DNA from 3 places in the Acrocarpospora sp. B8E8 genome. Region 2 is predicted to be linked to each of the others. Evidence: predicted binding sites of a transcription regulator. Region 2 holds the regulator's gene; each other region holds the start of a gene.
What was found. The regulator HrcA, encoded in region 2, represses chaperone genes, less so after heat shock. The targets are predictions, from matches to a motif close to TTGGCACTCTCNNNNNGAGAGTGCCAA.

Region 1: the regulator HrcA is predicted to act here: its motif matches at 2,043-2,069, upstream of ABGB08_RS24650 (DNA starvation/stationary phase protection protein).
Region 3: the regulator HrcA is predicted to act here: its motif matches at 2,039-2,065, upstream of groES (co-chaperone GroES).

Annotation. Positions count from the first base shown of each region.
Region 1 covers NZ_JBDPLV010000026.1:84,532-87,803, forward strand. Annotated here, with positions in the region: gene ABGB08_RS24645 (P-loop NTPase fold protein) at 1-1,421, shown strand, start outside; gene ABGB08_RS24650 (DNA starvation/stationary phase protection protein) at 1,418-1,885, opposite strand; gene ABGB08_RS24655 (MerR family transcriptional regulator) at 2,079-2,690, shown strand; gene ABGB08_RS24660 (VIT domain-containing protein) at 2,687-3,272, shown strand, end outside.
Region 2 covers NZ_JBDPLV010000013.1:183,599-186,870, reverse strand. Annotated here, with positions in the region: gene dnaJ (molecular chaperone DnaJ) at 1-795, opposite strand, end outside; gene hrcA (heat-inducible transcriptional repressor HrcA) at 796-1,809, opposite strand; gene ABGB08_RS15635 (hypothetical protein) at 1,951-2,583, shown strand; gene ABGB08_RS15630 (DUF3097 domain-containing protein) at 2,594-3,272, shown strand, end outside.
Region 3 covers NZ_JBDPLV010000016.1:155,965-159,236, reverse strand. Annotated here, with positions in the region: gene groL (chaperonin GroEL) at 1-1,528, opposite strand, end outside; gene groES (co-chaperone GroES) at 1,632-1,946, opposite strand; gene ABGB08_RS18245 (Uma2 family endonuclease) at 2,240-2,920, shown strand; gene ABGB08_RS18240 (class I SAM-dependent methyltransferase) at 2,942-3,272, shown strand, end outside.

The DNA.
Region 1 (3,272 bases), on a different contig from region 2:
CGCACGAGATCATCACCCAGGTCACCGCGCGGCTGCCCCGGGCCGAGCGGGAACGCTTCTGGCTGCGCCTCAACCTGGCCAGGATCGACCGAGAGGTGGTCAGGCGCCGGGCCTACCGGCTGGCGGCGCTGCGCCTGGTGCCCACCGCGCTCGGCCTGGCCATGGCGCTGCTGCTGGCGGGCGCCTCCCAGCTGGCCACGCCGCTGCTCCCGGCCCTGGAGGGCACCGCCGCCGCGATCTCCTCGGCGGGCGCCCTGGCCGCGGTGGCCACCGGCTGGGTACGGCTCGCGCGTTTCTTCACCGAATCCGCCGATACCGCCTTCACCACCCTGGTCCACCCGCCCGACCTGTTCGCGCCCCCACCGGAGACCGGCGACCTGCTCGCCGAGCCCGGCTACAGCGCCAGGACCGGCTTCCTGCACCTGGTCCAGACCGACATGCGGCACGTGCTCGGCCTGGTGGCGACGGAGGAACGCCCGCTGGTGGTGTTCGTGGACGACCTGGACCGGTGCTCGTCCGGCACCGTGGCCCAGGTGATCGAGGCGATCAACCTGTTCCTGGCCGGGGAGTTCCCCGACTGCGTCTTCGTGCTGGCCATGGAGCCCGAGGTGGTGGCCGCCCACGTCGAGCTGGCCTACCGCGACCTCACGGAGTCGATGCCGGAGAGCCTCCGCCAGGGCATCGGCTGGCGGTTCCTGGAGAAGATCGTGCAGCTGCCGCTGTCGGTCCCGCTCCTGGCCGACGACACCCGCCTACCGGCATATGTCCGAGCTTTGATGGGAATTTCGGACACGCGACGCATGCCCGAAATGCGGGTGCCGCAGCAGCAGCCGCAGAACCTCGACCAGGAGCTGGTGGCCCGGCTCGAGCACGCGATCCGCGCCCGGCGGCCCCAGGCCGACACCCTCGACTCGATCGCCAGGGCCACCCAGCACGTCGTCGGCGCGCCCGCCGAGACCGCGGGGACGCTGGGCGGGCTGTGGCGGGAGACGCGCGCCGCCGCCGACCGGGTCTTCGACGACCTGTACAGCGACGAGAACGCCTACCGCGCGATCGAGGTGGCGCTGCCCGCCCTGTCGGCGAGCAACCCGCGCGAACTCAAGCGCTACGTCAACGTGTTCCGCTTCTACTCGTTCGTCACCTACCGCCAGCGCCTGGCCGGGGAGCGCCCGGCGAGCGACGCCGAGGTGGCCAAGCTCTCGGCGCTCACCGTGCGCTGGCCGCAGCTGCTGTCCCTGCTGACCCGGGACTGCCCGGTGCGGAACGAGACCACGCTCGGCCTGCTCGAACAGGCCGCGCGTGCGGATGACTGGGTGGAAACCGCCCAGCTGGTCGGAGTGCCGGCGGAGGCGAGCGCGCCCCTCAGGGCGCTGCTCGCCTCCGGCCCTCCGGTCGCCGATCTGGCCAGGCGCCTGCTCTAACGCTGGGCCTGGATCATCCAGTGGTGCTTCTCCAGGTCCCGGGTGAGACCGATGAGGAGATCCTGGGTGACCGGGTCGGGCCGCTCGGTGGCGTCGATCCGCTTCCGCATCCGCCGGATGATCGACTCCAGGATGTCGGTCATCGCGGCGATGACCTTGCCGTCCTCGATCGGCCCCGCGTCCAGGTGCGGCACCTGGCTGTCGTTGGCGATCGTGGTGGCGCGCCCGTCCGGGCTGACGCCGATGGCGACGGCCCGCTCGGCGACGAGGTCGGCCGTCTTCCTGGCCATCTTGACGATGTCGTCGAGCTGCAGGTGGATCGAGCGGAAGAAGCGCCCGGTCAGGTTCCAGTGCGCCTGCTTGCCCACGAGCGACAAGTCGAGGAGGTCGAGCAGGGCGCCCTGCAGCGCCTCCCCGGTGATCTTCTTGTTCTCGGCGGTCAGAAGGCTGGTAATTGGAGCCATGCTTGGTCCTTCCATCGAGATTGAGGGTTATTCAAAAGGAGCCCGGCGCGGTTCGACGAGTCGCGCCGACCTGCTGGGACGTCGCGAGGGCGACCTTTTGAATAATCCTCACTGACCTATATCGGTCAACCCGAAAAGGGCCGACCCTGTTCCGTAGTTGACACTGTCATCGTGACAGTGTCACTGTTGAACCATGAGCGAGACCTGGACCATCGGCGAGCTGGCCGAGCGCGCGGCCGGCGCGCTCGGTTCCGACGCGCGCGTCAACGGGCGGGTCAGGGACATCCCGAACGAGCGCCTCATCCGGTGGTACGCGACGATCGGCCTCCTCGACCCGCCCCTGGCCCGGCGCGGCCGAGTCGCTCTGTACGGGCCGCGTCACCTGCTGCAACTCGTCGCGATCAAGCGCCGCCAGGCCGCCGGTCGCTCGATCGCGGACATCCAGATCGAGCTGGCCGGAGCCCCCGACTCGGCCCTCCAGAACATCGCCCTCATCTCCCCATACCCAGACGAACCCGAAAATTCCTCCTCTGAGCCCGAACATTCCGCCCCCGAGCCCGCACGCGCCCGCTTCTGGGCCGCCACCGGTGAGCGTTCGGCCCTGACACCACCGGCCGACCCACCGCCCACCGCGCGCGTTCACGGCGTGCGGATCGCCCCAGGAGTGGCTCTGGTGCTGGACGCCGCCGACCGGGCACCGTCGGACGCGGACCTGGTCGCGCTGGCGGCGGCGGCCCAGCCCTTGCTGGCGGCGCTGAGCGAACTCGGCCTGATCACCATGAAATCGGAAGGGACACCGTCATGACCGTTCCCATCACTCCGCTGCGGCCGGAGGAGTACGCGCCGGTGCCCGACTCCGGGTTCGGCGCCCTGGAGACCGAGAAGGGCAACCTGCCGCTGGAGAGCGTGGCGGTGACCGCGCACCTCAGCGGCCTGACCGCGGGCGTGGAGGTGGCGCAGGGCTTCCGCAATCCCTACGACGTCTCGCTCGAGGCCACCTACGTGTTCCCTCTCCCGCCCCGCGCCGCGGTCACCAAGTTCACCCTGGAGGCCGACGACCGGGTGGTCGAAGGGCTGCTCAAGGAGCGTGGCGAGGCCAGGGCCGACTACGACCGCGCGCTGGCGCGGGGTCAGCGGGCGGCGATCGCCGAGGAGGATCGGCCGGATGTGTTCACCATCCGGGTCGGCAACATCGTGCCCGGCGAGCGGGTCACCGTCCGGCTGACGCTCAGCCAGCCGCTGCCCTACGAGGACGGCGCGGCCGAATTCCGCTTCCCGCTGGTGGTCGCCCCCCGCTACATCCCGGGCGTGCCCCTGGAGGGCGCCCAGTCCGGCGGCGGCGTGGCCGCCGACACCGACGCCGTCCCCGACGCGTCCCGCATCACCC
Region 2 (3,272 bases):
CAGGTCGTCGCCGCGCCGCTCGAAGATGGCGTGCGGCCGCTCGACGATCTCCAGGAACAGGTCTCCGGGCGGCCCGCCGCCCGGCCCGATCTCGCCTTCCCCGGCCAGCTGGATGTGGGTGCCGTCCTCCACGCCCGCCGGGATCCTGACCTTGATCGTACGGCGGGTGCGCACGCGCCCGTCGCCCGAGCACTCCTGGCACGGATGCCGGATCACGCTGCCATACCCGCCGCACTGGGGGCACGGCCGCGAGGTCATGACCTGCCCCAGGAACGAGCGTGTCACCTGCGAGACCTCACCCCGGCCGTGGCACATGTCGCACGTGTCGGGATGGGTTCCGGCGGCCGCGCCGGAGCCCTGGCAGACCTCGCACAGCACGGCGGTGTCGACCACCAGCTCGCGGGTGGTGCCGAAGCCCGACTCGGCCAGGTCCAGTTCGACCCGGATGGTGGCGTTGCGCCCGCGGCGGGCCCGGGAACGGGGGCCGCGGGAGGCGGAAGCCGTACCGAAAAAGGCGTCCATGATGTCGCTGAAGGGGAAGCCCTGGCCGAAGCCGCCGGCGCCCGCGCCACCGCCGCCGCCGAACGGGTCGCCGCCCAGATCGTGCATCTGGCGCTTCTGCGGATCCGACAGGACCTCGTAGGCCTGCGTGATCTCCTTGAACCGCTCCTGCGTCTGCGGATCGGGGTTGACGTCCGGATGGAGCTCGCGCGCCAGCCGCCGGTAGGCTTTCTTGATCTCGTCCTGGCTGGCGTCCCGGCGCACCCCGAGGGTCGCGTAATAGTCCTTGGCCACTTATGACCCCGCCAGGATCTGGCCGACATAACGCGCCACGGCGCGCACCGCACCCATCGTCACCGGATAGTCCATTCGCGTCGGGCCCAGCACTCCGAGCCGGGCCAGTTCCTTGTCGCCCGCACCGTATCCCGCGGCGACGAACGATGTGCCGCGCAGCCCCGTGTACGGATTCTCCGAGCCGATCCGGACGGTCAGCTCGGACAGGTCGCCGGTCTCGCCCAGCAGGCGCATCAGCACGACCTGTTCCTCCAAAGCCTCCAGCACGTCGCGGAGGCCCACGCTGAAGTCGGCCGCCGCGAGGTTGGCCGCCCCGGCGAAGACGATCTTCTCTTCATGCCGCTCGACCAGTGTTTCCAGGATCACCGACAGCAGCGTGACCGCGACGGGGCGGTCCTCCGCCGACAGCCGGTCGGGCAGGTCGGCCACCCTGTCCGGCACGTTGGACAGGCCGCAGCCGTCCAGCGAGGCGTTCAGCACCGCCCGCAGGTGGGCCACCCGATCGTCGCCGATCGCGTCGGGCAGGTCGACCACCCGCTGCTCGACCCGGCCGGTGTTGGTGATCAGCACCAGCATGACCCGGCGGTCGGCCAGCGGAACGATCTCCACATGCCGGACCGTGGATCTGGTCAGCGACGGATACTGCACCACCGCGACCTGCCTGGTGAGCTGCGCCAGCAGCCGCACGGTGCGGGTCACGATCTCGTCCAGGTCGATGGCGCCGGCCAGGAACGTCTCGATCGCCCGGCGCTCGGCCCCGGTCAGCGGTTTCACCTGGGACAGCCGGTCCACGAACAGCCGGTAACCCTTGTCGGTGGGCACCCGCCCGGCGCTCGTGTGCGGCTGGTGAATGTAGCCTTGCTCCTCCAGAGCGGCCATATCGTTACGAATGGTGGCGGGCGAGACACCCAGGTTGTGGCGATCGGCCAGCGCCTTGGAGCCCACCGGCTCGTTGGTGGACACATAGTCCTCGACGATGGCGCGTAGCACCGCCAGCTTCCGGTCGTCAACCACGTGCTCACCTCCCCTGGCACTCGATTGTCCCGAGTGCCAAGTGTACGGCCAGCGCCTCCACGGTGCGATAACAGCAGCCGGGCAAGAAGACCAAGTCGACTGCAAACGTCCCACAAGTGGGAACCCCCACACTTTGGTGTTATGAGTTCTCCCTACAGTCAAAATTACGGCCAGCAGAACTACGGCCAGTACGGCGCTCCGCCGCCCCCGTATGCCGCCCCGCGGCCCCCGATCCGGCCCCGGGTGCTGTGGATCGTGCTTTCCTGGGTCCTGTTCCTGGTCTTACTCGTCGTGGGTATCGCCGGATTCGCCGGATCCATCTTCTCCACTATCAACGACGCCGCGCCGACGACGACCCTCTCCAGCGGGGAGACCGTCACGGTCCAGCTCAACCCGGCCGACAAGCCCGCGATCTGGGCCGCCGCCAACCAGGCCACCGATGTCGAGTGCCAGGTACAGGGCGCCGACCCCAGCCAGAAGCCAACCCTGACCCAGCCGACCGTTTCACAAAATTTGACGGTGAATGGCGACAATTGGGAGCTGCTCTTCAAGGTGGGCGTTCCGGCCGCCGGGCAGTACCAGGTCAACTGCGTCGGCGAGGGCGTCAAGTTCGGCGTCGGCAAGGAACTGGCATCCGGGGAGGCCGCCGCGGCCGTGGGCGGCGGCTTGGCGATGCTCGCGCTGCCCATCCTCGGGTTCCTGTTCGCGGTGGTGGTGACCATCGTGGTGCTGGTCAAGCGCAGCGGCGCCCGCAAGCGGCAGTTGATGTACTAGTTTTCTCGGCATGTACGAGCGGGACGTGCTCTCCGAAGACTGGCGACGGCCACTGCGGGGCAAGATCCCGCAGATCCCCGCGGAACTCGACCTGGTCGTCGAGGACGCGGACGGGGGGTTCTGCGGGGCCGTGGTGGCCTGCGACAAGGAGGCCGTCACGCTGGAGGACCGGCACGGGCGGCGGCGGCTCTTTCCGCTCGCCCCCGCCGCGTTCCTGCTGGACGGCAAGCCGGTGACGCTGGTGCGGCCGTCCGGCTCCTCAGGCCCGCGGCGCAGTGCGTCCGGGTCGATCGCGGTCGAGGGGCTGCGGGCCCGGGTCGCGCGGGAGAGCCGGATCTACGTCGAGGGCGTGCACGACGCCTCGCTGGTCGAGAAGATCTGGGGGCACGATCTGCGGGTGGAGGGGGTGGTGGTCGAATACCTGGAAGGAGTCGACCACCTGCCGGAGATCGTCGCGGAGTTCGGCCCGGAACCCGGGCGGCGGCTCGGGGTTCTGGTCGATCATCTGGTGCCGGGGTCCAAGGAGAGCCGCATCGCCGCTCAGGTCGCGGGGCCCGATGTACTGGTCGTGGGGCATCCGTATGTGGACATCTGGCAGGCGGTCAAGCCGTCCGTGGCCGGGATCGCGGCGTGGCCGGTCGTGCCGCGTGGGGTGCCGTGGAAGGAAGGCGTCATCGCCGCTCTCGGCT
Region 3 (3,272 bases), on a different contig from region 2:
TGCCCGCGATGGACGCGGCGTTCTGCACAGCCGAGCGGGTGACCTTGACCGGGTCGATGACGCCCTGGGCGATCAGGTCGCCGTACTCCCCGGTGGCCGCGTTGAGGCCGTGGCCCGGCTTCAGGTCGGAGATCTTCGAGGTGACCACGTAGCCTTCGTGGCCGGCGTTCTCGGCGATCCAGCGGGCCGGCTCCACCAGGGCCTTGCGGACCACGGAGACGCCGGTCGCCTCGTCGCCGGTCAGGCCGAGGTTGTCGAGCTCCTTGGCCACGTGCACGAGCGCCGAGCCGCCGCCGGAGACGATGCCCTCCTCGATCGCGGCGCGGGTGGCCGAGATCGCGTCCTCCAGGCGGTGCTTCTTCTCCTTCAGCTCCACCTCGGTGGCCGCGCCGACCTTCAGCACGCAGACACCGCCGGACAGCTTGGCCAGCCGCTCCTGCAGCTTCTCGCGGTCCCAGTCGGAGTCGGACTGCTCGATGGCGAGCTTGATCTCCTTGACCCGGTCCGCGATCGCGGACGCGTCGCCGGCGCCGTCGACGACGGTCGTGGCGTCCTTGGTGATGACCACCCGGCGGGCGGTGCCCAGCACCTCCAGGCCCACGTGCTCCAGCTTGAGGCCGATCTCCTCGGAGACCACCTGGCCGCCGGTGAGGGTGGCGATGTCCTGCAGCATGGCCTTGCGGCGGTCGCCGAACCCGGGCGCCTTGACGGCGACCGAGGTGAAGGTCCCGCGGATCTTGTTGGTGACCAGGACGGCCAGGGCCTCACCCTCGACGTCCTCAGCGATCACCAGCAGCTGCTTCTTGGTCTGGGCGACCTTCTCCAGCAGCGGCAGGAAGTCGGCGATCGAGGCGATCTTGCCCTGGGTGAGCAGGATGTACGGATCCTCCAGGACCGCTTCCATGCGCTCCTGGTCGGTCACCATGTACGCCGACAGGTAGCCCTTGTCGAACTGGAGGCCCTCGGTGAACTCCAGCTCGAGGCCGAGCGCGTTGGACTCCTCGACGGTGATGACCCCGTCCTTGCCCACCTTGTCGAACGCCTCGGCGATCAGCTCGCCGATCTTGGCGTCCTGCGCGGAGATGGTCGCGACGTGCGCGATCTCCTTCTTGTCCTCGACCGGGCGGGCCGAGTCCAGCAGCTTCTCGCTGATCGCCTTGGCGGCCAGGTCGATGCCGCGCTTCAGCGACATCGGCTGCGCGCCCGCGGCCACGTTGCGCAGACCCTCGCGCACCATGGCCTGAGCCAGCACGGTCGCGGTCGTCGTGCCGTCGCCGGCGACGTCGTTGGTCTTGGTGGCCACTTCCTTGGCCAGCTGGGCGCCCAGGTTCTCGTACGGCCGGTCCAGCTCGACTTCACGGGCGATCGTGACACCGTCGTTGGTGATCGTCGGCGCCCCGAACTTCTTGTCGATGACCACGTTGCGGCCACGCGGGCCGAGGGTCACCTTCACAGCGTCCGCGAGGGCGTTCACGCCACGCTCAAGAGCGCGCCGGGCGTCCTCGTCGAACGACAGAATCTTCGGCATAGCAGTCCTCTCAGCGTCCGGGTCTCAGGGGAGGAACACCGGACAGAAACTCCACAGAAGTGAAAGCCCCGGGCACTGGCGGCACCCGGGGCTCTTGCACGGCTTACTTCTCGATGATGGCGAGCACGTCACGGGCGGAAAGCACCAGGTACTCCTCGCCGCCGTACTTGACCTCGGTCCCGCCGTACTTGCTGTAGAGCACGACGTCGCCCTCGGTGACGTCGAGCGGAACCCGCTTGCTGCCGGACTCGTCCCAGTTGCCCGGACCAACCGCGAGGACCTTGCCCTCCTGCGGCTTCTCCTTGGCGGTGTCCGGGATGACCAGGCCGGAAGCCGTGGTCTGCTCGGCCTCAAGCGGCTGAACCACGATACGGTCGCCGAGCGGCTTAACGGGAACCTTAGTGGCGGTCGTCATGATCGGACCTCCCCTTCAGATTGCGATGAGTGAGCTGAAGAGGCGACCAGTGGCCTGCCGTCGCGGGTGTCAGACCTGCCTCGTCGCGTTTTGATTTGGCACTCTCCCTAGGTGAGTGCCAACACGAAACAGTATGCACAACCCCCGACGCAGTCAACACGAACTCCATATGCAGGTCAGCTCTGCCGTCCGCCCCTCGCGAACACCGTCGTAGAGTGACGAAGACCCCAACAACGGGAACACCACCGGCATGATGATGAATCATCAGAGACTCCAGTCGACGGGAACGTAGCCGAATGACCACGAACGGCGACGACGATCGTCCTACGATGCGTGATGTGACCAGCACAGCGGAACAGTTGAGCCATTCGGCTGAGGACGTTCTGGCCAACTGGCCTTATCCCCCAGAGGGGGGATGGACGGCCGACGACCTCGATCGGCTGCCCCTCGACGGGCCCCACGGTGAACCGGATTTCTTCGCACGCGTCGAACTCGTCGATGGAGCTCTCGTTTTCATGTCCCCCCAGAAGCGATTCCATGAGCATGTTCTCATCGGCCTGCGGGTCAGGCTGGATCAGCAGGCTCCCGAGAAGCTCGGCGCCGTCAGCCAGATGGACCTCAAGCTCGACACGAATTGGCGACCCTGCCCGGACATCGTGGTAGCAGACGCGGCTGCGGTCGCCGACATGGCGCGCACCTTCTATGAGGCCGACGAAGTGCATCTCGTGGTCGAGATCGTCTCACCTGAGTCCGCGCACCGGGATCGATCGGTCAAGCCACCGAAGTACGCCAAGAGTGGAATCCCCTACTACTGGCGGGTTGAGAACCACGAGAACAAGCCTGTCGTATATGTCTTCCAACTGGATCCGGCCACCAGTGCATACGGACTAGTCGCCATCCATCGCGGTCGGCTTTCCGTGGACGTACCCTTCCCCATCGACATCGACCTCGACAATCTGTCCGTCCGGGCCGGATAGAAGGGCCGATAGCCTCTTGGCGTGGAGCTGGAGGGGTTTGAGCTGCTGCTCACGCCGATAGGGCAGAAGGCGTTGGGCGAGGCGGTAGAGCTCGTCAGGGGTGGCACCGATCCAATGCGGGCGGTCGGCACGTTGCGGCGGGAGTACGGCCCGGCGTTGGTTGGCGCGGCGCTCACCCAGGCGGACCTGCGGCGGCGTGCGGCGGTCAAGTTCGGGACGGATGCGGACGTGATGTACTTCACGCCCCATGGGCTCGAACAAGCCACCCGGACAGAGGTGGCCGAGCACCGCGCCGGACGGTTGGTCGAGCGGTGGGGGGTCACGAGTGTCGGGGATGCCTGTTGTGGGATCG